DNA from 4 places in the Roseibium salinum genome. Region 3 is predicted to be linked to each of the others. Evidence: predicted binding sites of a transcription regulator. Region 3 holds the regulator's gene; each other region holds the start of a gene.
What was found. The regulator LexA, encoded in region 3, represses DNA repair genes until DNA is damaged. The targets are predictions, from matches to a motif close to TGTTCNNNNTGTGTTCNG.

Region 1: a site for LexA is predicted at 5,905-5,922, ahead of recA (recombinase RecA). Genes of this name have one in related genera too.
Region 2: a site for LexA is predicted at 2,924-2,941, ahead of uvrA (excinuclease ABC subunit UvrA). Genes of this name have one in related genera too.
Region 4: a site for LexA is predicted at 3,724-3,741, ahead of ON753_RS20605 (YifB family Mg chelatase-like AAA ATPase). Genes of this name have one in related genera too.

What each region holds. Positions count from the first base shown of each region.
Region 1 covers NZ_JAPEVI010000003.1:493,669-501,550, reverse strand. Annotated here, with positions in the region: gene ON753_RS06760 (cyclic nucleotide-gated ion channel) at 1-1,223, opposite strand, end outside; gene alaS (alanine--tRNA ligase) at 1,442-4,099, opposite strand; gene recA (recombinase RecA) at 4,717-5,787, opposite strand; gene ON753_RS06745 (PfkB family carbohydrate kinase) at 6,105-7,028, shown strand; gene ON753_RS06740 (pseudouridine-5'-phosphate glycosidase) at 7,122-7,882, shown strand, end outside.
Region 2 covers NZ_JAPEVI010000003.1:1,253,314-1,261,195, reverse strand. Annotated here, with positions in the region: gene uvrA (excinuclease ABC subunit UvrA) at 1-2,725, opposite strand, end outside; gene ON753_RS10365 (single-stranded DNA-binding protein) at 3,309-3,833, shown strand; gene ON753_RS10360 (hypothetical protein) at 3,942-4,127, opposite strand; gene ON753_RS10355 (L,D-transpeptidase family protein) at 4,988-6,883, shown strand; gene ON753_RS10350 (zinc ABC transporter substrate-binding protein) at 6,936-7,772, opposite strand; gene ON753_RS10345 (hypothetical protein) at 7,769-7,882, opposite strand, start outside.
Region 3 covers NZ_JAPEVI010000003.1:997,205-1,005,086, forward strand. Annotated here, with positions in the region: gene ON753_RS09200 (ComEC/Rec2 family competence protein) at 1-1,856, shown strand, start outside; gene lexA (transcriptional repressor LexA) at 1,876-2,586, opposite strand; gene ON753_RS09210 (hypothetical protein) at 2,711-3,580, opposite strand; gene ON753_RS09215 (acyl-CoA synthetase) at 3,577-5,157, opposite strand; partial or broken gene ON753_RS09220 (alpha/beta hydrolase) at 5,317-6,127, shown strand; gene fumC (class II fumarate hydratase) at 6,149-7,534, shown strand; gene ON753_RS09230 (fumarylacetoacetate hydrolase family protein) at 7,620-7,882, opposite strand, start outside.
Region 4 covers NZ_JAPEVI010000003.1:3,468,723-3,476,604, forward strand. Annotated here, with positions in the region: gene ON753_RS20600 (methyl-accepting chemotaxis protein) at 1-1,907, shown strand, start outside; gene ON753_RS20605 (YifB family Mg chelatase-like AAA ATPase) at 2,141-3,667, opposite strand; gene ON753_RS20610 (hypothetical protein) at 3,845-4,072, opposite strand; gene ON753_RS20615 (MFS transporter) at 4,198-5,322, opposite strand; gene ON753_RS20620 (hypothetical protein) at 5,330-6,364, opposite strand; gene ON753_RS20625 (LysR family transcriptional regulator) at 6,529-7,437, shown strand; gene polA (DNA polymerase I) at 7,535-7,882, opposite strand, start outside.

The DNA.
Region 1 (7,882 bases), 500 kb from region 3:
ATCTCGTCCGCCGAGGCGAAGACACCGGCCTGCTGCAGCTCTTCCTCGGCCAGCTCTCCCAGAACCTTTTTGCCCGCAAAGGCGCGCGCGCGGGCTTCCTCCATGATCTTTTTGGCCAGCGCCGCGTCCCGGTCCATCAAATGCTTGAGGGCGCCGGCCTCCAGAACCAGAAGCTGGCAATCGGTATCGGCAATGATGGCGGCGGTGCGCGGGGTCTGGTTGATCAGCGCCAATTCGCCGAAAAAGCTGCCCTGCCCGAGATAGACCGTCTCATGGGGCAGCTTGATCGCCACCTCGCCATCCGAAATGAAGTACATCCGGTCGGCAACATCGCCCACGTGGGCGATGACGGCGCCCTTGCGCACGCTCAAGGCCTGCAGAAGCTTGGCGACCTCGGCAATTTCCGTCGCCTTGAGATCCTCAAACAGGGGCACTCTTGCCACCATGGACCAGGTCACCACGAAATCCCGGCTGTGAATCTCACGCGCGAAGGCCGAGGCGATGATACCCACCGGCAGCGCGATGAGCCCATAACCCATCAGCATCACCACGCCGCCGATCATCTTGCCCAGATTGCTGACCGGCACGACATCCCCGTAGCCAACGGTGGTCACCGTCGTGATCGCCCAGTAGATGCCGTGCAGGATGGAGCGGAATTTCTCCGGCTGATGCTGGTTTTCGATCAGGTACATGAGCGTCGCGGCCAGGAGGACGACCCCGAAAATGATCATGCTCGACCCGAGCAGCGCTTTCCTCTCGGCCGCAACCGCTGAAATGAGCGAGCGCAGGGCGGGCGAGTAGCGGGCAAGCTTGAAGAAGCGCAACAGCCGCAGGACAACGACAATCGTGACGGCCTGATCCGGCAGGAACAGAACGAAGAGCAGAGGCAGGGCCCCGATCAGGTCCACGATGGCATCGGGTTGCACGGCATAGCGCAGGCGCGAACGGATCGGGCCGAAGCGCCGCAGGGGCGGATGCAGATCCGCCACGTAGAGCCGCAGGATATACTCGGCAAGAAAGATCGCCCCGCAGCCAAGCTGCACCAGTTTGAGGTGGTCACCCAGGAACGCGTGAACCTCGGGAACCGTCTCGACCACGGCCAGCGCAATGTTGCTGATGATCAGGAAGATCAGGAACTGGCGCAGAAGACGTGCGGCGACCCGCCGCCCGCCCGTGTCTTCCAGCACCTCATAAAGCACCTGCTTGACGTCCCCGCTCCGCACATCACGCTCCGCGATTGATGGTTGTCTCTTAGTGTTTCATGAATAGCGGAAGAAGGAATAAGGACAAAGCCGTACCCGGGGCGAGCTGCGACAGGCCGCAGCGACGCGCGTTGAGGAGGCAGGGCCTTGTGGAGGGCGCCCGAGACCGAAAGCCTCCCCAGCATGAGCGACGGGGGAGGCAAATCCTCCCCCGCACATCACAATACGGTTCAGGCGTGTTACAGTCCGGCCAGATGCGCTTCGATGGCTGCGATCGCCGCATCGGCTTTCGAGCCGTCCGGACCGCCGGCCTGGGCCATGTCGGGGCGTCCGCCGCCGCCGCGCCCGCCGAGGGCTTCCGACCCGATCCGCACCAGGTCCACGGCACTGACCTTGTCCGTCAGGTCCTGGGTGATCGCGGTCACGATTGCGGCCTTGCCGTCTTCCGCCACGCTGATCAGCACCACGACACCGGAGCCGAGTTGGACCTTGGCTTCATCGGCCATGCCTTTCAGGTCCTTCGGGTTGATGCCATCCACCTTGCGGGCCATCAGCTTGAAGACGCCGGCTTCCTTCACCGGTGCGCCGCCCTCGCCGCCACCGCCCATGGCAAGCTTCTTGCGGGCATCGGCCAGTTCCCTTTCCAGCTTCCTACGCTCCTCGACAAGCTGGGCCACCCGCGCCGGCGCCTCTTCCGCGCCGGTCTTCAGGATGCCGGCAATCTCGCGCATGCGCCTGTCCTGGCTCTCCAGGTAGGCGCGGGCTTCAGATCCGGTCAGCGCCTCGATACGGCGCACGCCCGCGGCGACCGCGCCTTCGGAAACGAGCGTCACCAGACCGATGTCGCCTGTGCGCCTCACATGCGTACCACCGCACAGTTCCAGCGAATAGGTCTTGTCTGCCTTGTCGCCATGAAGCGCGGTGCCCATGGAGACCACACGGACCTCATCGCCGTATTTCTCGCCGAAGAGCGCCATGGCGCCGGCTTCGATGGCCTCGTCCACCGCCATCAGGCGGGTTTCGACCGGCGCATTCTGCAGCACGATTTCGTTGGCGTAGGATTCGACGGTTTCCAGTTCCTCTTCCGCCAGCGGCTTGGGATGGGCAAAGTCGAAGCGAAGCCGCTCCGGCGACACCAGAGAGCCCTTCTGAACCACATGGGATCCGAGCACTTCCCGCAGGGCTTCATGCACCAGGTGCGTCGCCGAGTGGTTGGCCCTGATAGCCGTGCGGCGGGCACGGTCCACCTTCAGTTCGAGAGCCAGTCCGGGCACCAGTTCTCCCTCTTCCACGACCACGCTGTGAACGAAGAGGCCCTCGGCCTTTTTCTGCGTGTTGGTAACCCTGACCCTGAGGTCCGTGCCCAGCATCTCGCCCGTATCGCCGACCTGGCCGCCGCTCTCGCCATAGAACGGCGTCTGGTTCAGAACCACATAGCCGCTCTCGCCGGCAGACAGCTTCGCGACTTCCTTGTCCTCGGCAGCGATGGCGGCAACGACGCCCTCGGCGGTCTCCGTCTCATAGCCGAGAAAGTCGGTGGCGCCGTGCTTTTCTTTCAATGCGAACCAGACCGCTTCCGTGGCCGCGCTGCCCGAGCCGGACCACGCCGCGCGGGCTTCCGCCTTCTGCCGTTGCATGGCCGCATTGAACCCGGCCGTATCGACGGAGATGTCGCGGGCGCGCAGGGCGTCCTGCGTCAGGTCGAGCGGAAAGCCGTAGGTGTCATAGAGCTTGAACGCAGTCTCGCCGTCCAACTGCCCGCCCGCGGAAAGGTCCGCCGTCGCGCTGTCGAGCAGTCCAAGGCCGCGCTCCAGGGTCTTGCGGAAGCGGATCTCTTCCAGTTTCAGGGTGTCCCTGACAAGGTCTTCCGCGCGCTGCAGCTCCGGATAGGCACGGCCCATTTCGCGCACCAGCGTCGGCACCAGCCTGTGCATCAGCGGCTCCGCGGCGCCCAGCAGATGGGCGTGGCGCATCGCACGGCGCATGATGCGGCGCAGAACGTAGCCCCGACCCTCGTTGGAGGGCAGAACCCCGTCGGCGATCAGGAAACTGGTGGACCGCAGGTGGTCGGCGATCACCCGGTGGCTGCCGAGCGCATCGCCTTCGGCATCGACACCCGTTTCATGTTCGGAAGCCGAAATCAGCGCCTTGAACAGGTCGATGTCATAGTTGTTGTGGACGCCCTGCAGGACCGTCGCCAGGCGCTCCAGTCCCATGCCGGTGTCGATCGAGGGACGCGGCAGGTCGATACGCCCTTCCCCGGTCTGCTCATACTGCATGAACACCAGGTTCCAGATTTCCACGAACCGGTCGCCATCTTCTTCGGCCGATCCCGGAGGGCCGCCCCAGATGTGCTCCCCGTGGTCGTAGAAAATCTCCGAACAGGGGCCGCAAGGGCCGGTATCGCCCATGGACCAGAAATTGTCAGACGTGGGAATGCGGATGATGCGGTCATCGCTCAGGCCGGCAATCTTCTTCCAGTAGACCGCTGCATCCGTGTCTTCGGCATAGACGGTCACCAGCAGCCTGTCCGCGGGCAGGCCGTAGACCTTGGTGATCAGGTCCCAGGCAAACTCGATCGCCCGGTCCTTGAAATAGTCGCCGAACGAGAAATTGCCGAGCATTTCGAAGAACGTGTGGTGGCGGGCGGTGTAGCCGACATTGTCCAGGTCGTTGTGCTTGCCGCCGGCGCGAACCACCTTCTGGGCGGTCGCCGCACGCGAATAGGGACGCTTTTCCAGGCCGGTAAAGACGTTCTTGAACTGGTTCATGCCCGCGTTCGCGAACATCAGGGTCGGGTCGTTGCGCGGTACCAGCGGTCCGGACTCGACCACTTCGTGATCGTTCTTCTTGAAATAGTCCAGAAAGGTTGAGCGGATTTCATTTACGCCGGTCATTCGGGTCTCGCATCGGTCCGTGCCCGGCGTCAGACCGGGCCTGTTGCAAATTCATCGGAGGCTGCGGGCCTGTCCTGGAAGCCGCGCCGGAACAGCCTTTTAACTTTGAGCTCAGACCCTGTCCAGCGCTTGCACGGGATCACCGCCAGGGTGCGAGCCCATAAATGAGGACGAAATGGCATGAGAAATGGCGAAACACCGTTAGGAAGGGTGCGTAGAGCGGGCTGTGCGCCCGGTCAAGCGCGCTGACGAAGCGGGGTGAAGCCATTTCTCATGTCCTTCGGATTTGACCGGATTGGGCCTCCTCTACGTCGCGAAAGGCTTGAAAATGAACCACATTTCCTGCGCTTCCGCTTCTTGAGGACGCGCAATCCGCCTCAAACCATTTCATCCTCATTTATGGGTCCGCACGCTACGGAATGCGGCGGATCCGCGAGCCGCGGCAAGCGTTTCACGGCGATTGTGACCGCAAGGACGGGAGAAGAACGCTGCAGAACAGGGTCCCGGCGCCTCGGGGGCAGAATCCGGCCGCTAAGCTCTCAACGCCAAAGCACCCTGCGCTCGCAAAAGCGCAGGGTGCTTTGCAGCAGATGGCCGGTCCACAGACCGGATTGCGATCAATCCTCGGCTTCTTCCGGCGCGGCATCCGGATCGATGATCGCTTCGGCAATCAGGCCGGCATTCTGTCGGACCGCCGCTTCGATCTCGGCGGCAATTTCCGGATTTTCCCGCAGAAACTGTTTCGCATTCTCGCGGCCCTGGCCAAGGCGCTGGCTGTTATAGGAGAACCAGGCACCGGATTTTTCAACGATATTGCCCTTGACCCCAAGATCGACCAGTTCGCCCATCTTGGAAACGCCTTCGCCGTAGATGATGTCGAACTCGACCTGACGGAAGGGAGGCGCCAGCTTGTTCTTCACCACCTTCACGCGGGTCTGGTTGCCGACCACTTCATCCTTGTCCTTGATGGACCCAATGCGGCGGATGTCGAGGCGGACGGAGGCATAGAATTTCAGCGCGTTACCACCCGTCGTGGTTTCGGGCGAGCCGAACATCACACCGATCTTCATGCGGATCTGGTTGATGAAGATCACCATGCATTTCGACTTGGAAATGGAGGCGGTCAATTTGCGCAGGGCCTGGCTCATCAGCCTTGCCTGCATGCCCGGCAGGCTGTCGCCCATCTCGCCTTCCAACTCGGCGCGCGGCGTCAGGGCCGCGACGGAATCGACGACCAGCACGTCGATCGCGCCCGAGCGAACCAGCGTGTCGGCGATTTCCAGCGCCTGCTCGCCCGCATCCGGCTGCGAAATCAGAAGATTATCGATGTCGACGCCCAGCTTGCGGGCGTAAATCGGATCAAGCGCGTGTTCCGCGTCGATGAAGGCGCAAATGCCGCCGGCCTTCTGCGCTTCAGCCACCGTGTGAAGGGCAAGGGTGGTCTTGCCCGAGGATTCCGGACCGTAGATCTCCACGACGCGGCCGCGGGGCAGGCCGCCGATGCCAAGCGCGATATCCAGACCCAGCGACCCTGTCGAGATGGCGGCAACTTCGACCACCTGCCCCTGCCCCATCCGCATGACAGAGCCCTTGCCAAAGGCCCGTTCGATCTGGCTGAGCGCTGCATCAAGCGCTTTTGTCTTATCCATCTGGCTGCTTTCTACGAGACGAAGTGTACTTTGCGACATTCCTTACGCTCCTTATTCCACGATGGACGCGCCGTTTCAATGGAAGCGTTTGTACACATTTTGTTCTCATTTGGCAATACGCCAAAACCGATTGGTATTAAAATAGAATTCGCTTTTTGTTTCCAGTATGTTCTCAAAACATACAACCTCAACTAACGCAACGTTAGAAAATTGCGGAAAAGTGCGTCATGTCGTCATGGTAGAGAATCACTCTCCCGCCGTGCAGACGGTTGCCGCCCTCACCCGGATCTGCTAGCCCGCATACTGACAGTCATCATCACCCGGCCAGCCGGTCCAGCCAAGGATGTCCGCCTCCCGTGCGCTCCTCCTCACCCAGTTCAGTGATCTGTATCGGTGCGATCCATCTCGACACGATCGCCCATGCCGGCGAGACCATTCGCCCGGAAACCTCGACTCCGGCGGCCTTCGTCTCCCGGCCGGGCGGGGTTGCGGCCAACGTCGCCCGGGCCCTCGCCCGGCTCGGCGTCGAGGCGCATCTTGTCGGCACCGTCGGAGACGACGCAGCGGCGCGCGAACTCACGCGGCGGCTGACCCTGGAAGGGGTGAAACTGGCTCATGTGCCGCGCCCCGGCCATACAACCGGGCAGTATCTCGCCCTCCATGATCCGGACGGAACGCTCGCCGCCGCCTGCGTCGACGACCGTGTCCTCAGCGAAGCCCCGTGCGACCTTTTCGATCCGGTCCTCGACGATCTCATCGCCGCATCGGCGCCGGAGACGATCTGGTTCCTGGATGCGAACCTGCCGGCGCCGATGCTGGCACATATCACCGGCCGGATCACCGGAGGGCGGATCGTCGCAAATGCCGTGTCCGATGCAAAGGCGCCCCGCCTGCAACCGGTTCTGCCCAGGCTCGACTGCCTGCTTCTCAACCGGGGAGAGGCCGCCGCCCTCACGGGCCTTGCGCAGGAAACCGGCGCGGAGGACCTGGCGAACGCCCTCGCCCGGACGGGAGTGCGCAGCCTTGTCCTAACCAGCGGCGCCGCCGACGTCCTCGTCTGGGAAGCCGGCAGCCTCAGCCGTTTTTCCACGCGGCAGGTTCCCATCGTCGACGTGACCGGCGCGGGAGACGCACTGACCGCCGGCATGCTGGCAGCTCTTGCCAGAGGATTTTCCCTTCGCGAGGCCGTGCCGTTCGGCCTCTCGGCCGCGGCGCTCACCTTGCGGGCGACCGGTGCGCTGGCGGATGATCTTTCCTGGGATGCCCTGCAGACATTTTGACCATTCGGACAAACTCCCGTCTTGGCGCCGCCCCGCCTTGCACCTATAACAGCGGCACGACATGCTGTGCCTGAACAGAAAAGCCTGGCGCCAATGACCACATCCCCCATGCCCCCATCCGCCTCCTTCCAGGATCTGATTGTCTATAGCGACGAAGTCCGCCAAGCCCTTGCCGGCGGCAGGCCGGTCGTCGCCCTGGAATCGACCATCATCACCCACGGCATGCCGTTTCCGCGCAATGTGGAGACCGCCCGGCAGGTGGAAGACGATATCCGGGCCGAAGGCGCCGTTCCGGCGACGATCGCGCTGATGGACGGCCGGATCATGATCGGCCTCGCCGATGCCGATCTCGACCGGCTGGCGCAGGCCGAAGACGTGATGAAATGCTCGCGGGCGGACCTTACCTTCGCGCTCGCCACCGCACGCTATGGCGCAACCACGGTCGCCGCCACCATGATGGCCGCCCATGCGGCGGGGCTGAAGGTCTTTGCAACCGGCGGCATCGGCGGCGTCCACAGGGGCGCGGAGACGAGCTTCGACATTTCCGCCGACCTCGATGAACTCGCCCGCACGCCGGTCTGCGTCGTCTCCGCAGGTGCCAAGGCCCTGCTCGACATCCCGAAAACGCTGGAAGTTCTGGAGACCAAGGGCGTGCCGGTCATCGCCTATGGCACGGAGGACCTGCCCGCCTTCTGGTCCCGCTCCAGCGGCCTGAAGGCCCCCTATACGCTGAATTCCGCGCAGGACATCGGCGCCCTCCTGAAAATGCGCGAACGCTTTCCCGGCCATGGCGGCGTCCTGATCGCCAATCCGGTGCCGCGGGAGCACGAGATCCCGCGGGATGAAATGACCGG
Region 2 (7,882 bases), 260 kb from region 3:
GAACCGTGTTGCCCTGGTCGGCCAGCTCGTGCAGCACGTCGAGCAACTTGGCAACATCGTGGAAATGCAGTCCGGTCGTCGGCTCGTCGAGAATGTACAGCGTGCGTCCGGTCGAGCGCTTGGAAAGCTCCTTGGCAAGCTTCACACGCTGTGCCTCGCCACCGGAAAGCGTGGTTGCCTGCTGGCCGACCTTGATATAGCCAAGACCGACGCGCGCAAGCGTGTCCATCTTGTCGCGAACGGCCGGCACGGCTGAAAAGAATTCCGCGGCTTCTTCAACCGTCATGTCGAGCACATCGGCAATGGACTTGCCCTTGAACTCCACTTCCAGCGTTTCCCGGTTGTAGCGTTTGCCCTTGCAGACGTCGCAGGTGACATAGACATCCGGCAGGAAGTGCATCTCGATCTTGATGACCCCGTCGCCCTGGCAGGCCTCGCAGCGTCCGCCCTTCACGTTGAAGGAGAAGCGCCCGGGCTGATACCCGCGGGCCTTCGCTTCCGGCATGCCGGCGAACCATTCCCGGATCGGCGTGAAGGCGCCGGTATAGGTCGCCGGGTTCGAACGCGGCGTCCGGCCGATCGGCGACTGGTCGATATCGATCACCTTGTCGAGAACTTCCAGGCCTTCGATACGGTCGTGTGGCGCGGGATTGTCGCGCGATCCGTTGAGACGGCGCGCGGCAGCCTTGTAGAGCGTGTCGATCAGGAACGTTGACTTGCCGCCGCCAGAGACGCCGGTGACGCAAGTGAAAGTGCCAAGCGGCACGTCCACATCGATATCCTTCAGATTGTTGCCGCGCGCGCCGCGCACGGAGATCTGACGCTTCTTGTTGATCTTGCGCGGACCTTCGGTCCGGCAAATCATCTTGGCGCCCGAAAGATACTGTCCCGTCAGGGAATTCGGGCTGGCCATGATTTCCGCCGGTGTGCCCTTGGCGATGATCTCGCCGCCATGAATCCCGGCGCCCGGTCCGACATCCACCACATAGTCCGCCGTCATGACCGCATCCTCGTCATGCTCGACGACGATGACCGTGTTGCCGAGATCGCGAAGATGTTTCAGCGTTTCAAGAAGACGGGCGTTGTCGCGCTGGTGCAGGCCGATCGAAGGCTCGTCCAGGACATAGAGCACGCCGGTGAGGCCGGATCCGATCTGCGAGGCCAGGCGAATACGCTGGCTTTCGCCGCCCGAAAGTGTTCCCGATGCACGCGACAGCGTCAGATATTCCAGGCCGACATCATTGAGAAACTTCAGCCTTTCCCGGATTTCCTTCAGGATGCGCCCGGCAATCTCGGTCTGCTTCGTATTCAGCGCCTCGGGAAGCTGCTCGAACCAGTCGCTTGCCTGCCGGATGGAATATTGGGTGATCTCACCGATATGCATGCCGGCGATCTTGACGGCGAGCGCCTCCGGTTTCAGGCGGAAGCCGTTGCAGGCCGGGCAGGCGTGGTCGGACTGGAAGCGCGACAGTTCCTCGCGCACCCAGCTGGATTCGGTTTCCCGCCACCGCCGCTCGACATTGCCGATCACCCCCTCGAATGTCTTTTCGGTACGGTAGCTCCTGACGCCGTCGTCATAGATGAACTCGATTTTCGTGTTGCCGGTCCCGTGGAGAATGGCATCCTGCACGTCCTCTGGCAGATCCTTCCACGGCGTTGCCATGGAAATCCGGAAATGGTTGCTGAGTGCTTCCAGGGTTTGCGTGTAATAGGGCGAGGTCGACCCGGTCTTCGCCCACGGCAGCACGGCGCCTTCGCGAAGGGACAGGGAGTGATCCGGCACGACGAGATCCTCCTCGAACGCGAGCGTGGTTCCCAGGCCGTCACAGGTCGGGCAGGCACCGAAGGGATTGTTGAACGAGAACAGCCGGGGTTCGATTTCCGAAATCGTGAACCCGGAAACCGGACAGGCAAATTTCTCGGAAAAGATCATCCGCTTCGGATCGCCGTTCTCATCGGTCTGATCGGCAAACTCGGCAACTGCGATCCCGTCGGCCAGCTTAAGCGCGGTTTCGAGGGAATCGGCCAGCCGGCCCGCGATATCATCGCGCACGACAATCCGGTCCACGACAACATCGATGTCATGCTTGAACTTCTTGTCGAGGGCAGGGGCGTCGGCGATTTCGTGAAAGGTGCCGTCGATCTTGACGCGCTGGAAGCCCTTCTTCATCAGCTCCGCCAGTTCCTTGCGGTACTCGCCTTTCCGGCCGCGCACCATAGGCGCCAGAAGATATAGGCGCGCACCTTCTTCCAGCTCCAGCACCCTGTCCACCATCTGGCTGATCGTCTGGCTTTCGATCGGCAGGCCTGTTGCCGGCGAATAGGGAATTCCGACCCGCGCGAACAGGAGGCGCATATAGTCGTAGATCTCGGTGACGGTGCCCACCGTGGAGCGTGGATTGCGCGAGGTGGTTTTCTGTTCGATGGAAATGGCCGGCGAAAGACCGTCGATCTGGTCGACATCCGGCTTCTGCATCATCTCCAGGAACTGGCGCGCATAGGCGGACAGGCTTTCCACGTAGCGGCGCTGGCCCTCCGCATAAATCGTATCGAAGGCGAGCGAAGATTTTCCCGATCCCGACAGGCCGGTCATCACGATCAGCTTGTCCCGCGGCAGATCGATATCCACGCCTTTCAGGTTATGTTCCCGGGCGCCGCGGATACTGATCATCTTTGTCGGATCCTTTTTCCAGGCGTCCGTCTGAGAGACCTTGGATGTCGTCATTCTCACTCTTCCTGAGCTCATGCACGGGTGGAAATGCGCGCCGGGTGCATGGTGTTGGATATATCAGCCGCCGCCGCAGGCCGGTTCGGCATACCCCCGATATAGCAGTTTGGAGCTTCGCTTCCAGTGATGCATTTGCCACTATGCCGGGATGCTATCGGATGCGATGTCTGATTGAATTGCTTTTACAGAAATGGTAAGAACAAAACAAGTACATCTTGCCAGTTGATGTCAGGAGAATTGAACTGCTGACGGACGCCGGCTCCGGCCACCGCGAATAATCCGGGCAATAGCATTTGGCAGGGCAGGCCATATGTGGGGTAAACTGCATGGCGATACAACTGTGACCGGGACCGTCGGCGCCGAAAATCGAACCGCGGTTTTCGAAATCGCCAGGGGCCAAGCTCCTGCGCTGTGGAAAATCGGTGCCTGAAGGCGAAAAAGCAGGCGGAGCCGTTGGCGGGCCGTTAGGCTTCTGCTTTCTTGCAGCAACGCTTGCAATGCGGATTGACTGGCCCGCCACGTGCCGCAGAAGCACGGGAAATGCCGGACGAACCGTTAAGAGAACAAACAGGAGTGCAGAATGGCGGGCAGCGTCAATAAAGTCATTTTGGTCGGCAACTTGGGAGCCGATCCGGAAATTCGCCGGACGCAGGACGGTCGTCCGATCGCCAATCTGCGGATCGCAACGTCCGAGAGCTGGCGGGACCGCAACACCGGCGAACGCCGTGAAAAGACCGAATGGCACCGGGTGGTGATCTTCAACGAAGGGCTTTGCAAGGTCTGTGAAAATTACCTGCGCAAGGGCGCCAAGGTCTACATCGAAGGCCAGTTGCAGACCCGCAAGTGGCAGGACCAATCCGGCCAGGAGCGTTATTCGACGGAGGTCGTTCTGCAGGGCTTCAACTCGACCTTGACCATGCTGGATGGCCGGGGCGAGGGCGGTGGCCAGCAGAGCAGTCCTCCAGACTATGGCAACGAACCACAGGGCGGCAGCTTCGGCGGTGGCTCTGGTGGCGGCAGCGGATATGGCGGCGGCGGCGGCTTCGGTGGCCCGTCCGGCGGTGGCGGCGGTGCCGGTCCGATGGACGACGAGATTCCGTTCTAGAACAACCTGCTTTCGGCTTGAACAGGCGAATGCGGCACAGCGGGCCGCGTTCAGAAACCTGTGTCACTTAAAGGGCGGCCCTGCTCACGCAGGGCGGCTTGGCTCCTTTTAGCCTCCGACACTCGGGTCGTAGGGCGTGCTCGGGTCATCTTCGCCGCCGTAGTATTCGTCGCTGGTGCCGAGGCCGCAGTGATAAACGGCCTCTTCAGCGCTCGTGTCGCCGCCGGTTATCGGTGCGCCGTTATGGTGGGCGAATTCGTGAATGATGGTCGCCAGGACCATCCAGCGCCCCATCTTGAAAGCCCGGTCGCCGACGGCAATTTCACCGCTTGCGGCGTGGATCTCGCCGTAAAGGGGGAAATCGTCGGACCGTAATTCACCCAGATGCGGCTGTCTCCGATCATGTCGGACAGGCTGCGCCTGTTGGGCAGCTTCCGGAAATAGGCGTTGCAGCTCGGATTGTTCTTGACCATCCTGAAAAGCTTGCTCCGCGCCCATTTGAGGGTGGCGTATTGAGTGGAATTGAAACGGGTGTACTTTGAAACCGACGAGGTATGATCCCCGACATTGAATTGAAAAGTCGACATTTCCTGTGCTCCGATCGTTTTCACCTATTCGTGAGATCGATATAGGCTGCCTCCCGACCCCCGAGCGTGACAAAGGTCACGTTACGGAGCTTTGCCCGTTTGGCCGGAGATTTCTGCAGTGTCTGCTGGTTCAATGTAGCTGTCCTGAGAGCGCTCGCTCTGCCTGGCTCCTGAAAAGCGGCATATTCGTCACACCGATTTGAATTTAAATCCTCTGAACTGCGGCGTGCCTTAACCACTGAAAAAGCCTGATATAGTATCACCTAACTCTGGGCCCGTGCCCTGAATCGGTCAAGCGCGATTGTCGGCGGTTTTCGCAAAGAGAAGCGGCTGGCGACAGGATTGTGCGGCAATAATGACGGTACGAGCAGCTTATTCTTTGGCAGGGAACGAAACCGTCCGGGTGGACAGGGCGTTGTACCGGATGAAAATGAATTCACGGATTTACAGGTTGAAATAATGCGAGCAGATAAATTGGGGCACGGCGAGCTAACCGACGAGGGTAGCGCAATTGCGTTGAAGAGATGTTCCCGCAATGCCCTGGGAAACTCTATCAAGGCCGGTCTGATGGCGACGGTACTTGCCACGGGGCTGAACGCCGCGGCAATTGAAACGACCTCCGCCCAAGGTTTCTTCCAGCGCCTGTTCAATCCGGAAGCTCACCGCATGCAGCAGCAGCGTGAGCTCCAGGCGGAGCGCCGCGAGCGCATCCCCAACGTGACAGTATCCTCGCCCCGCTATCTCAATTATTCGCCGGATAGCTGGAAGACGGTCTCCCTGGCACCGCTTTCCGAGAAGAAAACGGCAGAAGTCCAACCGGATCCTCAGGGACCGGAAACCGAGGCAGACGCAGGGATCCAGACCGAGGTCGACACCGTCCGGCCGGAACCCGTCATTCTGACGGCCTTTGATGAGGTGCGCCCGGTGCTGAAAGACATGTCGCTGACGGTTCTTCCGGAAGTCGGAGAGGCGCTGCTCGCATATTACCGCGATCACCCGAACTTCGTCTGGGTAAAAGACGGCAAACCGACGGAAAAGTCGGCACAGGCACGCCGCGCCCTTGCCGAGGCAGGCAGATATGCCCTCAACCCGGCAGACTACGTCGTGCAGACGCCGGCGGAAGCTGGCCTTGAGGACGCTGAACGCGATGCCGCGATGATGCGCTTCGAAATGGAAATGAGTGCGGCGGTGCTTACCTATGTGCTGGATGCAAAACGGGGCCGGGTCGATCCGAACCGCATTTCCCAGTACCACGATCTGCCGCGGCACGATGTCGATCTGGTTGCCTCGCTGGAAAAGGTTTCTGCGGCAGACAGTCCCGCCGTGGCGCTGGAAAAGGCTCAGCCGCAAAACGATCATTTCAGAAAACTCACCGCCGAACTGGCGCGCCTGAAAGCCGAAGACGAAGAAACCGATCAGATCGTTATCGCTCCGGGAACATTCCTGAAGGCCGGAGACTCCAGCCCGGAAATGAAAAACATCGTTGCGGCGATCAGGAAGAACGGCTCGCAGGACCTGAAGACCGCCCACGCCGAAACCCTCGAAGCCTATGACGGTTCGGACCTCTATACGCCCGAACTCGTCGAGCTGGTCCGCGCCTTTCAGAAAGAGGCCAAGCTGACGGCGGACGGAATTGTCGGCAAGAACACCATCACCGCGATGGTGGGGGAGACCAATGCGGCCAAGATTGCCAAGGTGGAGCTGGCGATGGAACGCAGTCGCTGGATTCCCGAAGATCTCGGCGAACGCAAGGTGTTCATCAACCAGGCCTCCTTCACCGCGACCTATACATCCCCCGGTGACGTCCCGCTGTCGATGCGCGTGGTCGTTGGGACAAAATCCAATCAGACCAACTTCTTCTACGACAAGATCGAGGTTGTCGAATACAACCCGTATTGGGGCGTTCCATACTCGATCATCGTCAACGAAATGCTGCCGAAGCTTGCGAAGGATCCCAGCTATCTGGATCGCGCCGGCTATGAAGTCACCACGCCCGGCGGGCGTCAGATTTCGTCAGCTGCCGTGGACTGGTATGCGGTCGCAACCAAGCAGCAATCGGTCAATGTTCGCCAGTATCCGGGCAGCTCCAATGCGCTTGGCGAGGTGAAGATCCTCTTTCCGAACAAGCATCACATCTACATGCACGACACGCCGGCCAAGAATCTCTTCGCAAAGGATATGCGCGCCTACAGCCATGGCTGTATCCGTTTGCAGGACCCGAAGGCGATGGCTGCCGCAGTGCTTGGAAAATCGAAGGAATACGTCACATCCCGCATCGGGAACGGACAGAACGAGCAGGAGCAGGTGACCGGCGATATCCCGGTCTATGTCTCCTACTTCACCGCCTGGCCCGAGCTTGACGGCTCAATCGCCTACTACACCGACGTCTACGACCGCGACCGCTACCTTCTGCAGGCGATCGAGAAAACGGAAGAGGCCCGGGCAAAGGCCCGGACCTCCTGACAGATCATGAGCTGAAAAGAAACCGCCGGACACGTTCCGGCGGTTTTTTGATTCAGGACTGGCCGTTGAGGCAGGCGGCAAGCGATCCGGACAGGTTTTCAAGGAGTTGCGGATATAGATCCGGACCGTTGGCAAGGTCGGTGCCGAGAGGGTCGAGCGTTCCCTTGCGGGCATTGCTGCCCTCCAGAACCACGTCCACCAGTTTGGCATCGAATTGCGGTTCCTGGAAAACGCAGACCACGCCCAGTTCCTTGATCCGGTCCTGAATCGCCGCAACCCTGTCGGCGCTCGACAGTGCTTCAGGCGAGACGGTGACCGACCCGCTCGCTTCAATTTCGAAATGATGTTCGAAGTGGTGATAAGCGTCGTGGAAAACAACGAACTTCTTGTCTGAAAGCGGTTCCAGCTCTGCTCTTATCTCCTGCTCCAGAGTTTCGATACGGCTAGTGAACTTAGCGGCATTTTCCCGGTAGGTCGCCGCATTGCCGGGATCGAGTTCCGCGAGCGTCTCGGCCATCACACCGGCGATCGCGATGCCGTTTTCCGGATTCAGCCAGAGATGCGGATCATGCGCCTCGACGTGCTCGTGTCCGGCCTCGTGCGCATCATCCTCGTGATACTCATGGGCGGCATGTTCCTCATGAGTTTCCTCGCCCTCGTGCTCGCCGTGGGCCTCCTCATGCTCATCGCCATGATCGTGATCGTGGCTGTCGAAGCTTGTCCCTTCGCGGATATCGAGATGATGAATTCCGGCCGACTCCATGAACTCCACGACGACGGCATCGTCGGCCATCGATTCGATCGGCTTTGCAAGGGCCGGTGCAAGTTCCGGACCCACCCAGAAAACGGCACTCGCCTCTTGCAACAGGGCGGCCTGGGACGGTTTCAACGCAAAGCCGTGGGGGAAGACGCGCCGTCGATCAGGATATGCGGCGTTCCGACGCCCTCCATGACGGCGGTGGCAATAGAGTGCAGCGGTTTGATCGTGGTCACGACCGA
Region 3 (7,882 bases):
GAGTGCGGCTGCGTCTGCCGGCGGATGACGGAGCCGGAACGGGCGAGGCGATCCGCGTCAGGGCCAGGATCTTCCCGCCGCCGGGACCGGTGAGCCCCGGCGGATATGATTTTTCCTATCGGGCCTACTATTCGAAGATCGGCGCGACGGGATTCAGTTATGGCCCCGCGGAGGTGATCGAGGCGGGCGATGCCTCGCTGGCCTTGCGCGCGGCCGCGCAGGTTCAGGCACTGCGGGACGGACTTGCCAACCGGATAAGGTCCGTTCTGCCGGACAGTCCTGAAACGGCGCTCATCATCGCCTTGCTGGTCGGCGACCGCGGCGGCATCAGCGAGGCGCAGGAAGAAGACCTGCGCGCGGCAGGGCTCGCGCATATTCTGGCCATTTCAGGTCTCCACATGGCGCTTTTCGCCGGCGGTGCCTACGGCGCGGTACTGCTGTTCCTGGCGCTGTTTCCCCCGCTGGCCCTGCGCTGGCCAATACACAAATGGGCCGCTGTTGCTGCCCTCGCGGCCGCCGTTGCGTATCTGCTCATCTCCGGCGCTGCTGTTGCGACCCAGCGGTCGTTCCTGATGATCTCCCTCGTGTTTCTGGGCATATTTGTCGGTCGCCGCGGCCTGACGCTGCGCAGCGTTGCGCTTGCGGGCCTGTTCCTTCTGCTGGTTGCGCCGGAGCGGTTGTTCTTTCCCGGTTTTCAAATGTCGTTCGCCGCCGTCATCTGTCTTGTGGCGGTTTACGAGATATGGCGGGGAAGAGACAGATCGTGGCATTTCAACGACCGCCGGGCTGCGGGACGCGGACGCCGATTTCTTCAATTCCTCGCCAAGTGGATTGCAGGCCTCTTCGTCACTGCGCTGGTGGCCGGACTTGCCACCGGGATTATCGGCGCGCACCACTTTGGCCGTATCGCGCCCTACGGCGTGTTGGGCAATCTGCTCGGCATGCCGATTTTCTCGCTGCTCGTCATGCCGATGGGTGTGCTGGCCCTGGTTCTGATGCCGCTGGGTCTATCCGCGTTTCCGCTGACCCTCATGGCTCTCGGCCTCTCACTGCTGCTCAAGATCGCGGCCTTTACGGCGGCTCTCAGTGACGGTGCGGGAGCGGTTGGCGCCTTGAGCGGAATTTCGGCGGTTCTGCTTGTCTCGGCGCTGTTTGCAAGTCTTCTGCTTCCCGGCTGGCGGCGCCTTTATGCGCTGGCGCCTCTTGGCGCAGCGCTCATTTCCATTGTGGTGATGCGGCCGCCCGATATTCAGATCGCAGCCACGGGCAGCCGCGTTGCCGCCAGGGACGGGTCCGGACTGCTGCGGCTTTCATCCGGGCGTCAGTCATTCGTGGGAGAGATCTGGATGCAGCGGGAAGGGGTTCCGGCTGGCGCGATTGGATCGCGTACGATGAAATCGCCTCAACGGCGATGCGATCGCGACGGCTGCGTGGTCCTGGCCCATGCGGACCGGAGCGGGGAGGATACCGGTGGTGCGACGTTGCCTCTGGCAATCAGTCTGCCGCGAACGGCGCAGGCCCTGCCGGCGGATTGTCTTTATGCCGATATTATCGTGACCGACCTGATCGTGCCGCCGGATTGCCGCGCCAGCGTCATTCTGCAAGGGGATATGCGTCAGAAGAAGGGGGCGGTATCGATATGGCTGTCGCGGGAGATCCAAACCAATGAAACGCCGCCGCCAGGGCGCGGTGCGGCGCAAGCAAGCCCGGATGACGGAAAGCTGCCAGGCAGGACCGGAAAACCGGCAATCAGCAAGGTCATATACGCACTTCCCGATCCGCCGCGGCCCTGGCATCGGCCGGGTACCGTTACAAGGACAAGCTTGCGGCAGCGGCTCGATACGTCCGGCCGGTAGCGCTCAACGAGCCCTCGGATCAATACTGGCGGAACAGGGCAACCAGACGGCCCTGCACACGAACACGGCCGGGGCCGAAGATCCGGGTCTCATAGGCAGGGTTCGCCGCCTCAAGCGCGATCGACGCGCCCTTCTTGCGCAGGCGCTTCAGCGTCGCTTCCTCTTCATCCACCAACGCTACAACGATGTCGCCGCTATCGGCGGTATCCGCGCGGCGGATCAGAATCGTGTCACCGTCCAGAATACCGGCTTCAATCATGGAATCACCGCGCACTTCCAGGGCATAGTGCTCGCCGCTGCCGAGCAGTTCCTGAGGCACAGTGATGGAATGGCTGTGGTTCTGAATGGCTTCGATCGGGACGCCGGCGGCAATGCGGCCCATAACGGGAATTTCCATGCCGCCGCTCACCGGCTGAGGTGCCGGTTTTGGAGCTTCGCGTTTGCCCAGAGAACCTTCGATAACTTCCGGCGAGAAACTGCCGCGGGGGCGCGGGGCGCCAAGGCCCGGTGCAATCGAGTCGGGCAGGCGGACAACTTCCATCGCCCTTGCGCGATTCGGCAGCCGCCGGATGAAGCCGCGTTCTTCCAGTGCCGTAATCAGCCGGTGAATACCGGACTTGGAGCGCAGATCCAGCGCATCCTTCATTTCATCGAAAGACGGCGGCACTCCCGTTTCCTTCAGTCTTTCGTGAATGAACATGAGCAGTTCATACTGCTTGCGCGTCAACATATAGGCTTCCCCTGACCACGTGATGGGCTGGTACAAATCAAGAACACAGTACCTGTTCCTATTGTGTTCCGCAAGGGTAAATGTTCTCTTGCTGTTCTGCAAAATGCCCGCGGAAAGGCCGCAATCAACCGTCGTCGGCTGTCAGCAGCAGCTCGCATGTCACAAGTGTCGGTGCGTGTCCGGCGAGAACCCGGCCCGAGTGTAGATTTCCGTCAAGATCGACACAGCGTATCGGCAGATCGAGGGCGGGGCGATTTTTACGCCCGGCACCCGGCTGTAGCAGGATTTCCGAGATGAGGCCGGTCATGGCACCCGAGGACTCGAATTCGGCGCCTGCGAGGCTTCCCAGCCCGTGAACGTCGACCGCGGTCGATCCCAATTCACGGCACAACTCCGAGATCCCGTGGTGAAGATCCTCGAAGGGGGCGAGCGTTGCGATCAGTGCATTGGGCGGTGCTTCGTCGGCCGTGTTCCGGTCTTCCATGATCCTGAACAGGGTAAACTCGGTTTCCGGATCCGGCTGCGCCTCGAACCGCGCGCCTCGCAGTCCGTAGCCGTGAACACGGGAGGTTTGATGAACGCACAGCGTATGCGGCAGCAGGTGGCCCAGGTGGTACGTGTTATTGCCTTGCCAATAGGCATGGATATGGGCAAACCAGGCGCCGTCCCTGCGGCCGAGGATGGCGACAGCCTCTTCCAGGACCGCGCCTGGAGAAGATTTCGTGTCGCTGTACCAGGCGGCATGGCGGTCATCGATCGCCCGGTCCGGCATGACATAGTCGAACGGCCCCAGCGAAAGGCCGTGAAGCGTGAAGACAGCAGAGCTGTGGCCGGTCCGGTCGGCCCAAGCGCCAAGTGCTTCGAGCAGCGGCTGGCGTGCCGCAATCTCAAGGGAGACCGCTTCGGCGCGGCACAGCGCATGCGGCCGCCGGTTAGTGGCCCGGGGGCCGGGATGCCGGATGTCGGCGAGCGTTTTGGGGGCCGGGCGTCTCATAGCAGGCCTTGATCACTCAGGTATTCACGCACCAGCTTCTTGGTGATCTTGCCATAGGCGCTGGTCGGCATCTTGTCGATGAACAGATAACGCGCGGGCAGTTTGTAGCGTGCGACCTTGCCGGTGAGGAATTCCGCAAGGCTTCCCGGGTCAGCCGCTTCTCCCGACGTCGTCACGCAAACGGCGAGCCCGACTTCGCCCCAGTGAGGATCGGGTATGCCGAGGATCGCGACTTCGGAGATGGCCGGATGGGAGAGCAGCACTTCCTCCACCTCCTTCGGGTAAACGTTCGAGCCGCCGGAGATGTACATGTCCGAGGCGCGGCCGGTTAGGTAGAGAAAGCGCTGTTCGTCCATGTTGCCGATGTCGCCGGTGCGGAACCAGCCATTGCGGAACGATTTGGCGTTGGCTGCGTCGTCCTCCAGATACCCGGCGCAGACCGCAGGACCTGCCACGCAGACTTCCCCCGTCTCATGCGGACCGAGCAGGGTGCCGTCCTCGTCCTGAATGCTGACCTCGATCCCCGTGCGTTCTACCCCGCACGTGCCGATGCGCGCCTGCGGTCCATCCTCCAGAAAATGGTCCTGGGGCCGTAGCACGGTGATGTTGCCGGTGACTTCGCCGAGCCCGTAGTACTGGACCAGCACGTGTCCAAGCTTTTCCAGAGCCCGTTTCTGGTCTTCCCGGTACATCGGAGCGCCCGCATAAATCACATGGCGCAGGCTGGAGTGATCGAAGCGGTCGACGGCCGGATCCTCGACCAGGCGCTTTACGATCGTGGGGACCGTAAACATATTGCTGACCTTGTGCGTCTCGATCAGCTCGAAGGCGGCCGCCGGACTGAAACCGCCGCGCGGCATCAGGATATGCGCGGCTCCCGTGGACAGTTGTGCGATCAGCTGCAGGCCCGCCCCATGGGAGAGCGGCGCGATCACCAGGGAGGCATCCACCTCGCTCGTGCCGGGCAGCAGGTCGGCCATGTAGTTGACGGCAACGAACCCGATCTGGCCATGCGTAAGCACCACGGCCTTCGGGCGGCCGGTGGAGCCGGAGGTGAAGAACAGCCAGCAGGGATCGTTGTACTCGACGGGAGCGTTGGGAAACCGTTCGCCGAGGTTACCGGAGACGAGGTCTTCATAGGAGGCGCCGAAGGAACTTTCGCCAACGCTGATGACGCCTGCCATGTCGGGCCGGGAATTTGTTACGGCCTCGGCCTGGGGTTTGAATTCTGCATCGCAGACGAAGACCTTGGCGTTCGCCTTTGCGGCGGCATAGGCGGTTTCGTCCGGTGCCTGGCGGAAGTTGCAGGGCACCCACACGGCCGCCAGGCGGAAGGCAGCAAGCATGATCTCGGTCATCTGGTTGGAGTTCTGCGCCTGGACCAGCACAGTGTCACCCTTTGAAACACCGTATTGCGCGTGCAGCGCGCGGGCGATGGCGGAGACCCGGGCGTCAAGTTCCGCCCACGTCCAGGTCCGGTTCTCCCAGACGATCGCCGGGCGGTCCGGCCAGCGGGCGGCGTTCCTGGTCAGGAAATGCGCCAGATTGGCCACTCGATTGGAACATCGCTCCATCATCTGGGTAAGGTCCTCACGGGAGAATGTGTTTTGCGGCGACGTTAGGCCGGGCGCGGCTGATTTGACAAGCGGCACCGCCATGGAGACCGTTCCGCTTGCGCGCTAAATTGTGCAAGGATGCACGTCAAACTGGTTTGCCGCAGGAGCAAGGATATTCACATGAACGCTGCAGAGATCACCGATTGGGACGATGCTTACGCGAATGCCGCGCACATTCCGGGGGCAGCGGACTATCCGCCGCGCTGGACGCAGGAGGCCGAGACATTCCGCAAGACATGGATCGAGAAGGACCTTGGAATCGTTTACGGGGACACTGATCGTCAGCGGATGGATATTTTTCACCCCGAAGGCGTTTCAAAGGGGCTCGTGGTGTTCGTGCATGGCGGCTACTGGCTGCGATCTCGACAAGTCCTACTGGTCGCATTTCGCGTCCGGCTGCCTTGGACGGAACTGGTCGGTGTGTCTGCCGTCCTATGATCTGGCGCCAGACGTCCGCATAGCGGATATCACCCGTCAGATCGGCAGGTGCATCTCGCGGGCGGCCGAACGTATCAGCGGGCCGATACGGCTGACGGGCCATTCCGCCGGCGGGCATCTGGTCACGCGGATGATGAGCGAGGATACACCCCTTATGCCGGAGGTGCTGAATCGGATCGAAAAGGTTGTGTCGATCAGCGGCTTGCACGATCTGCGGCCGCTCCGGAACACCCGCATGAACGACACCTTCAAGATGAGCGAAGAAGACGCGGTTGCCGAAAGCCCTGCATTGAAAAAGCCGGCCGGGCCTTGTCCGGTCGTGGCGTGGGTTGGCGGGGCCGAAAGACCGGAATTCATCCGTCAGTCACGCCTGTTGGCAGAGGCGTGGCCGAATGCCGGGTTCCATGAGGATCAGGGGCGGCACCATTTCGATGTCATCGACGGCTTGAAAGACCCCGATAGCGAACTGACCTCGACGCTTCTGGCCCCGTAAGCTTTTCATCAGGAGATGCAAATGCGCAGAGAGAGTGACAGCCTAGGTGAGATCGACGTACCGGAGGACAAGTACTGGGGCGCGCAGACCCAGAGGTCCATTCAATATTTCTCGATCGGGACCGACCTCATGCCGATCGAACTCATCTATGCCTACGGCATCCTGAAGAAGGCGGCCGCCCTGACCAATGCCGACCTCGGCCTGTTGAACCGGGACCTGGCTGACCTGATCGTCAAAGCCTGCGATGAAGTGGCGGACGGCCGGCTCGATGAGCATTTTCCGCTGCATGTCTGGATGACCGGAAGCGGCACTCAGACCAACATGAACGTCAACGAGGTGATCTCGAACCGGGCAATCGCGATCGCCGGGGGGATTCTCGGCACGAAGGATCCGGTTCACCCGAACGACCACGTCAACATGTCCCAGTCGTCGAACGACACGTTCCCGGCTGCAATGCACATGGCCGCCGCCATTCAGGCGACGCACCGTCTGCTTCCGGGCGTTCAGGCGCTTCATGACAGCCTGCAGGCCAAGGCAGAGGAATGGGACGAGATCATCAAGATCGGCCGGACCCACATGCAGGACGCGACGCCCTTGACCCTCGGGCAGGAGTTTTCCGGATATGTCGAAATGCTGCGGCAGGACATTCAGCGTATCGATTTCGTCCTGACGGATGTCTATGAGATTGCGCTGGGAGGTACAGCCGTCGGAACGGGAATCAATACGCATCCCGAATTCGCCGCCAGGTCAGCGGCGAAGATCTCGGAGCTCACCGGCTTGCCTTTCGTCACCGCTCCCAACAAGTTCGCGGTTCAGGGCAGCCATGATGCGCTTGTGATGCTCAGTGGCGCACTCCGGACGCTGGCAACGTCCCTGTTCAAGATTGCCAACGATATCCGGCTATTGTCCTGCGGACCGCGTTGCGGCTTCTATGAGCTGATCATTCCCGCAAACGAGCCGGGGTCGTCGATCATGCCGGGCAAGGTCAACCCGACCCAGTGTGAAGCACTGGCCATGGTCGCGGCCCAGGTGATGGGCAACGATGTGGCTGTGGGCATCGGCGGGGCGAGCGGGTATCTGGAAATGAACGTCTACAAGCCGCTGATGATCAATTCCATCCTGCAATCGATCCGGATCATGGGCGACGGTTGCACGAATTTTGCCAAGTACCTGGTGGACGGAATGCAGCCGAATGAGAAGCGGATCCAGGAGTATCTCGACCAGTCCCTGATGCTGGTGACCGCGCTCAGTCCGGTGATCGGGTACGACAAGGCCAGTCACGCCGCGCATCATGCCTTTGAACATGACCTGACCCTGAAGCAGGCCTGTCTGGATCTCGGGTTCGTCAGCGAAGAGGAGTTTGACCGGATCGTTGATCCCGCCAAGATGCTGGGCCCCTCCCTCTGAAGGCAAGATCCCGGCCGCGTGCAACGCGCGGCCGGGAGGACGCCGGAAGAACAACAGGAAAGGAAAGCGATTCGTCAGCCGGTTGCTAAAGCAGATCGCGCTGGGCGAGATTTCGCATCAGGTGGCTGATACCGAAGGTCCATTCAGGACATTCGGTGGACAGGCGCACCGTGTTCCTGAGCGTCCCAAAACCCGGGGCGGAAATGGACACCACATCGCCGAGCTTGTGGGTGAAGCCTTCCCCATCCGTGTCGCGGTCTTTCGTCGGAGCGAACAAGGTGCCCAGAAACAGCACGATCCCGTCCGGATACTGATGGTGCCGGCCGAGCGTCTGGCGAACGAGGTCTT
Region 4 (7,882 bases), 2.5 Mb from region 3:
TCAAGGACACGGCAAACTGGGGCAGCAGCGCGGCCGACAATCCGCTGATCCGTTCGATGAACGGTTATACGACCGGCTACGGCATATACCGATTGATGCTTGTGTTCGACCTCGATGGCAACATCGTCGCCGCCAATACCGTCACCGCTGACGGCAAGCCGCTCGACACCGCCTCGCTACTCGGCAGGAATTTCGCTGCGGAAAGCTGGTTCACCAGCGCGCGCGACGGAAAATTCCTCAAGGGCGGCAACGGCCTGACCGGAACAGCCGTCGAGCAGCCATCCCGAATCGACATCGTGGGAGCCCTCTACAAGGACGATGGCTACGTGATCCCGTTTTCTGCGCCGATCTTCGGAGCGGACGGAAATCCCGTTGGCGTCTGGGTGAACTTCGCGGATTTCGGTCTGGTGGAGGAGATCGTGCAAAGCTTCTACACCGGGCTCGCCAACGACGGTAAAGCGGGCACGGAGATCACCGTGCTTGATCCCGACGGCCGGATCATCGTCGATTACGATCCTCTCGGCCAGGGATGGACGGAGTACCACCGCGACCCTGCAGTTATCGGCGAGTTCAACCTGGCCGACAAGGTGGAAGCCGCGCAAATGGCCGTCTCAGGCGAGACGGGCGGCATGGACTCCATTCATGCGCGCAAGCAAATCGAACAGGCGGCGGGCTATGCGCATACGGACGGGGCCTACGGCTATCCCGGGCTCGCCTGGTCCGTCCTGGTGCGCATCCCCACCAGCGAAGCCTATGCAATGGTCGACAAGGTCGGCCGGGTGATGATGATCGTGATCGCCTTTGCCGTGGTAAGCGTTGCCGGTCTCGGCATGCTGGTCGGAAAGATGGCGGCGAAACCCATCCAGAAGATGACGGCGGCAATGACCGAGCTTGCCGAAGGCAACCAAGAGGTCCTGGACGCGATCGAGATCCCCTCGCCTGATCGAAGCGACGAGCTTGGAGAGATGGCCGGCGCGGTGCAGGTGTTCAAGGACAATGCCATCGAGCGCTTCCGCCTGAGAACGGAAAGGGAAGCGGAACTGCAGGCGCAGGTCGTGCGCCAGAAGCGGATCGAGGAGTTGATCACATCCTTCCGCGGTGCCGTCAGGGAGGTGCTGGAAGTGGTCGCGTCGAACACCGGCCAGATGAAGGCGACTGCGGAATCGCTGCTGGATCTTGCAAACGAAACCTCTTCCCAGGCAAACAACGTGTCTGCGGCTTCCGAACAGGCCTCCGCCAATGTCCAATCCGTTGCCAGCGCCTCGGAGGAGATGAATTCCTCGATCAACGAAATCGCCCGGCAGATCAGCCAGACCAAGGAGACCGTGGAAAGGGCGAACAGCGCCACCAGCGAGACCAATGTGAAGATCGGCGGCCTCGCCGAGTCGGCGGTGAAGATCGGCGAAGTGATCTCGCTCATCCAGGATATCGCCGAACAGACCAACCTGCTCGCGCTCAACGCCACCATCGAGGCGGCCCGGGCCGGGGAAGCCGGGAAGGGCTTTGCGGTTGTCGCGGCCGAAGTCAAGGAACTGGCCACGCAGACCTCCAAGGCCACTGACAGCATTTCCGCGCAGATCGCCGGCATACAGGCGGAAACGGAAAGCGCCGTGCAGGCGATCGGCATCATTACCGGGACCATGCAGGAAATCCTGGGCGCCACGGAAGCGATCGCCGCATCCGTCGAAGAACAGAGCGCGGCGACGTCGGAAATTTCGGAAAACGTTCAGCAAGCGGCCACGGGCGCCAGCGAAGTGTCGGCCAACATTACCGGCGTCAGCAGCTCCGCGGTCGAAAGCCAGAACTCCGCAGAGCAGATGCTCGTTGCCACGCGGGATGTTGCGGCGACTGCCGAACGGATGCGCCAGGTTGTCGATGAATTCCTGAACGAAGTCACCGCCGCCTGATCCTGACCAACCGTCGTCCGCCTCGCCCGGCCGACGACGGTTCGTTTCACCCGCACCTTTTCACACGCCCGGCGTCCCGCGCCGGGCGTGCATACTGACAGTCGTGCGGTGGCCAGTGTCATCGTCCACGAGTTGGAAATCCTCGGCAGCCGCGGCATACAGGTCCACCGCTACGGCGCGATAGGGCGATGCAATTCCCACAACGACTGGTCGAACGCCAGCATACCAAAAGATCATGCCGCCTGCCGGGACATGTCCTGGCCGCGGTAGCTGAGGGCTTCCGCCAGATGGATGCGGCTGACCATGTCCTGGCCGTCGAGATCGGCCAGGGTGCGCGCCAGTTTCATGACCCGGTGGTAACCGCGCGCGCTCAGTTGCAGCGTTTCGGCCGCGTTGCGCAGGAAGTCCAGTCCCTTGGCGTCCGGCCTGGTCATGGTCTCGACGATGGAAGCCGGGGCCTGGGCGTTGGTGCGGCAGGTGAGGCCAAGCTCGAGGAAACGCTGTTGCTGGATCTTTCTTGCTTCCAGGACCCGGCCCGCCACGGCGGCGGAGGGCTCGGCTGCCGCCGGGCCGATCAGGTCCGCGGCGGTGACCGCGGGAACGTCGATCCTGACATCGATCCGGTCGAGGAACGGTCCCGAAACGCGGGATTGATAGTCGCTCACGCAGCGCTCGCCCCGGCGGCACTGGTGGCCGGGCTCGCCCGCATGGCCGCAGCGGCACGGGTTCATGGCCGCCACCAGCTGGATGCGGGCGGGATAGGTGACCCGGTGGTTGGCGCGGGCGATCACGGCCTCGCCCGATTCCAGCGGCTGGCGCAGGCTGTCGAGCACCTGCGGGTTGAATTCCGGCAATTCGTCCAGGAAGAGCACGCCGTTATGGGCAAGCGAGACCTCGCCCGGCCTGGCGCGGATGCCGCCGCCGACAAGCGCCGCCATGGAGGCGGAGTGGTGCGGCGCGCGAAAGGGGCGGCGGTCGGTGAGCTTGCCTTCGGCCAGTTCCCCCGCAAGGGACGCGATCATGGAGACTTCCAGAAGCTCGCGCGGGGTGAGCGGCGGCAGGATCGACGGCAACCGGCTCGCCAACATGGATTTTCCCGATCCGGGAGGACCGGTCATCAGGAGGTTGTGGCCGCCGGCCGCGGCGATTTCCAGCGCCCGTCTCGCGCTTTCCTGGCCCTTGACCTCGGCAAGGTCCGGCAGGGCGCCCGGGCGCGCCTGAAGTTTGGCGGCCGGACGGGAGAGCACCTGCGTGCCCTTGAAATGATTGGCAAGCTGGATGAGCGAGCGGGGCGCGAGAATATCCATGTCGGCATCGGCCCAGGCGGCCTCTCCGCCGCTTGCCTCTGGGCAGATCAGGCCCTTGGCGAGGGCATTGGCGCCCATGGCGGCGGGCAGCACACCGGCGACCGGAGCCAGCGTGCCGTCGAGCCCGAGCTCGCCAAGCACCACATAGCCTTGCAGGAATTCCGCGGGAATCGCGCCGATTGCCGTCATCACGCCGAGCGCGATCGGCAGATCGTAATGGGAGCCTTCCTTGGGCAGGTCGGCAGGCGCGAGGTTGACGGTGACGCGTTTTGCCGGAAGCGCCAGGCCGGAGGCGGAGAGGGCGGCGCGCACGCGCTCCCGGCTTTCCCCGACGGCCTTGTCGGGCAGGCCGACCACGTTGAAGGCAACGGCGCCCGGTCCGACATGCACCTGCACGTCCACCGGCACGGCCTCAATGCCCTGAAAGGCAACCGTCGTTATCTTGCTGACCATGCCCCAGCCTCAACTTTCAGATGAGGATCAACCAACCATATCTCGCCAAGGGATGCAAGAACAAAGGCGGAACGCGCACGCGCTGCAACGCCTTTCAGGTTAGGCAAAGGTCCCTGGCTTGTCCGGGCTGTTCCGAACCCCGCATGCCGGGGCGCCGCCAGCCGCACGGGCCGATGATCAGGACGCCAGCGTGTGCCAGGTCCGGCCGCCGGAATAGCCGCGGGCGCGGGAGAGGATCTCGTCCAGGTACTCGGGAACACAGAACCGCTCGCTGGTCATCAGCCGGTTTGCTTCCAGCCATTCCGAAACCAGCTCGATCATCTTGTCCGGATCTTTTTCGAACATGGCACGGCACAGCTCGACGTCGAGCTGAATGTTGTTTTCTTCTATGTCGGTCAGGATCATGGTTCCGGTCGTTTTTGTAATATCAATCAATGCGTGCTTGAAGGATGCTCGCAATTTCCGGGACTTGCCACAAAATATCGGTTATGCGCCGTCGAGCGTTCATAATGGACTGTTATGGACGTCCCTCAGTCTGCGGACCTGAACACGGCAAGCCCGCAGCACAACAGCCCGGCAGCCACGAACAGCGCGGAAAGCCCGACGACGGGAATCAGAAAGCCGCTGATGACCGGCCCGATGCCCTGCCCCAGCGAAATCAGGAAGAAGGTGAAGCCGAAGCCGATCGACGGTGTCTCGCGGAAGATCCGCATGCTCCACATGCCGAACAGGGCGGTCATCACGATGAAGCCCGTGCCGAAGCTTGCGGCCGAGAGGTAGATGCCGAGTTTGGTGCCGATCAGCAGCGGCAGGGCGGCCACGGCGGCCCCGACCGCGATCGCCAGCGTCCGGTAGGTTCTGCGCAAGCCCCACCGGTCGACCAGTCCGCCGGCAAAGCAGCCGGTGACGCCGGACATGCCGAGCACGATCCAGAACAGGATGGAATCGCGCGGATTTCCCGTCAGGGCCCATAACAGTTCGACAGCATAGGTCCAGTAGACCGCCGTCACCACCCCGAACAGCAGGGCGGCAATGAACAGCGGCCTGGCGGTTTTGTGCAGCAGGAACCGGATCGACACCGCCGCCGCGGTCTTGCCGGAGCGGATGTGGCGGTTGGGCAGGGTGAACATGTTCCAGACCGTGATGACCAGCGCGAGGGCGGCAAAGATCATCCAGGCAAGACGCCAGTCTTCGCCCGCGTAAAGGGCGAGCGGACCGGCAAGAGCCACGCCGAAACCTGTGCCCGAATTGATCCAGGCATAGATCGAGTTCTGCCGGCGGGGCTCCGTATGGCGGACGATGACATCGGAAAAGGGCGGATAGGCGAGGCCAGGACTGGTGCCGGCCACGAAGACGCCGACGGCCAGGATCAGCGGATCCGGGGAAACGGCGATGATCGCCATGCCCGAGGCCGCCGCCAGGCCGCCCAGGAGGATCGGCAACCGCGGCCCGACGACGGTGGACAGCCATGAGCCGGCAAAGGTCGCGGCCAGGTAGCCCAGATAGGACGAACCGGCGATCAGCCCGACCGTTTCCGGTGACAGGCCGAATTCCTGACGGATTTCGGGCAGGAAAAGGCCGAAGCAATAGCGTGCGAGGCCGTATGTGGCGGCCACAATGGCAAGGCCCGCAGCGGTTAGACTACGGGCCTTCACGGTGCTGTCAGATCCGGCGGGAGAGCTGGAAGTGAAGTGTCTCGTCATCAGTCAGGGTCTCGCCGGTAATCTCGAAATGTCCGCCGTGCCGCCTGTAGTGGCGATACTGATCGAGGTTCAGTTTCAGGCAGAAGTTGGAAACGTGCAAGTTTCTTCCCTTGATTGTACTCGAAAATTCTTCGCCAAGGATGGCGACCTGCGCCGTCTGACCGTCGTGGAAGGTCACGGGCAGGAGAAAGAACCGGTTGACCGACGGTGCACTGCGGTCCACCGCCTGTTCAAAGGCGATGCGCGAAAAGCGCTGCATGGCGGGGTGCGCGTAAAAAGCCGGGATGTTTTCGATGTGCCGGTCCGCGTAAAGCTGGCTTTCCGACAGGAGATAGTCGCCGGGCCGGGCAATGTCGCGGAGCCACTGGTTGACGACGAACGGATCGTCATTGCCTTCCTGAAAGCCGAGCATGGTGATGAGCGCGGCCGGCCCGTCGTCTTCCACCGCATCGCTCAGTCGGAAGGCATCGAAAGACGTGGTGACGAATTCCAGCGGCGTGTCGGGCAGAATTTCCTCAAGAGCCGCGCGCATATGGGCGCTCGACATCGGATTGATGTCGACGGCGATGTAGCGGTCAATCTCGACCCCCAGCTCCAGCAGCGTCTTCACGATGAAGCCGGTCTTGACCGGCTCGGGACCCAGCTCGACATAGATCAGCGGCTTGCCGCTGAACGTCTCCGCAACCTTCGCGCAGATGTCCTCAAGGGCCCTGCGGAACGAACTGCCCGTTTCCGACAGGCGGCCGAGCGCGTGCGATCCGACACCGGCCTCGTTCAGTTCCCGCATCAGGCGGAACACCTCGTCGAGATGATCCGCCGAGGACTTCGGCCGTCCGGCATTGGTGTATTTCACCCGGTTGTCCTGGGTGACGATGCGGTCGAGACTGAATTCGGTATGTGAAGCGATTGCCCTATGCACCCGGCGCTGCAGGGACAGGGGTCTCTCATTTACATCCAGATGGTCCGGTTGGCCGATTGTAAGCGCGAGTGTCATATCGGGTACCCACTTTGATGAAAGAGACTCTCGGATTACGGGATATATTTTCCTAATATAAATTTATAATTGCAGCACCTCATAATAGAACGTTATGCTTGGCTGATGTTGGGGGACCGGGATCCGCAACGCCCGGATTTCGGATAAGACGGAGGCATTCGGGAATGACTATCGGCCGTTTTAACATTGAGTTGCTGGAGGCCTTCGTTGCTGTTGCAGAGGCAGGCAACGTAACTCATGCCGGATCCAGGCTGAACCGCACGCAACCTTGCGTAAGCACGCAGCTCAGACGGCTGGAAGATCGTGTCGGCAAACCGCTGATCGAACGCAATGCGCGCACCATGAACCTCACCCCTGCCGGACGTATCCTCTATCAGCATGCCCTCGACATTCTCAGGTCCCACGAGGAAGCGCGGCTGCGCCTGTCGGCACCGGAACTGACGGGAACGGTGCATGTAGGTTTGCCGGAATGGTACGCGACGGGCCAGTTGCAGTCGATTTTCTGCAACTTCGTCAAGATCCACCCGAACGTCAAACTGGAAATGACGGTGGCGGACAGCGCCACCCTCCACGACATGCTGGCCAACAACGACATCAACCTCGCCATCGCGCTGGCGGGACCCGGCCGGGCGAAGTCGAGCACGATCGTGGAAGAACCCCTGCACTGGGCCGCCAGCGAAGACTGCCCGCTGACCGATCCGCTGCCGCTGATCATGTTCCCCGAGCCATGCCCTTTCCGCGAACAGGCCTTCAGCGCCCTGGCGCGCGCGGGACGGCACTGGTACGAGCGCATCACCACGACAAGCGTCGCCGCCGCCCAGGTTGCGGTGATGTCCGGCGCCGGCGTCTGCTGCCTGCCGTCAGGCGCCATCCTGGACGGGTTCAGGGTCCTGAAGGAACAGCACGGCTTCCCGAAACTGCCGGGCACCGAACTGGCCATCTACACCCAGTCGAAAACCCAGTCGCCGATCGTCGATTACCTGGAAGAACATCTCAACGAACTCCTCCAGAACGTCACGGCCCAGCATTCGGCCCTGGCGGGAAAGACCCAGCCGGACCTCAGGGTGGTGTGAAAGACCTGCCGGACCGGCAGTCGCGAAATGTGCCTGCCCCGCTCCGAGCACGTCGAACGGGTGTTCGTCCGGACCGGCTGCTGCAATCCCCTTGCGCCTAATGTGCCTCGTCCCAGTTGTCCGCGGCCCTTGCATCGACCTGCAGGGGCACTGACAGCTTCAGGGCCGGGTCGCAGGCGTTTTCCATGACGTGGCGGATCACCGGGATGGTGTCCTCGACTTCGCCGTCGGGCACTTCGAAGATCAGTTCGTCATGCACCTGCAGCAGCATCTGCGCGTTCAGCTTCGAGCCCTGCAGCCTTTGCTCCATGCGCACCATGGCGCGGCGGAGAATATCGGCGGCGGAGCCCTGGATCGGGGCGTTGATGGCGGCGCGCTCATAGAAGGCGCGGTGGTTCGGATTGTTGGTGTTCACTTCCGGATAATGGGCCTTGCGGCCGAAGAT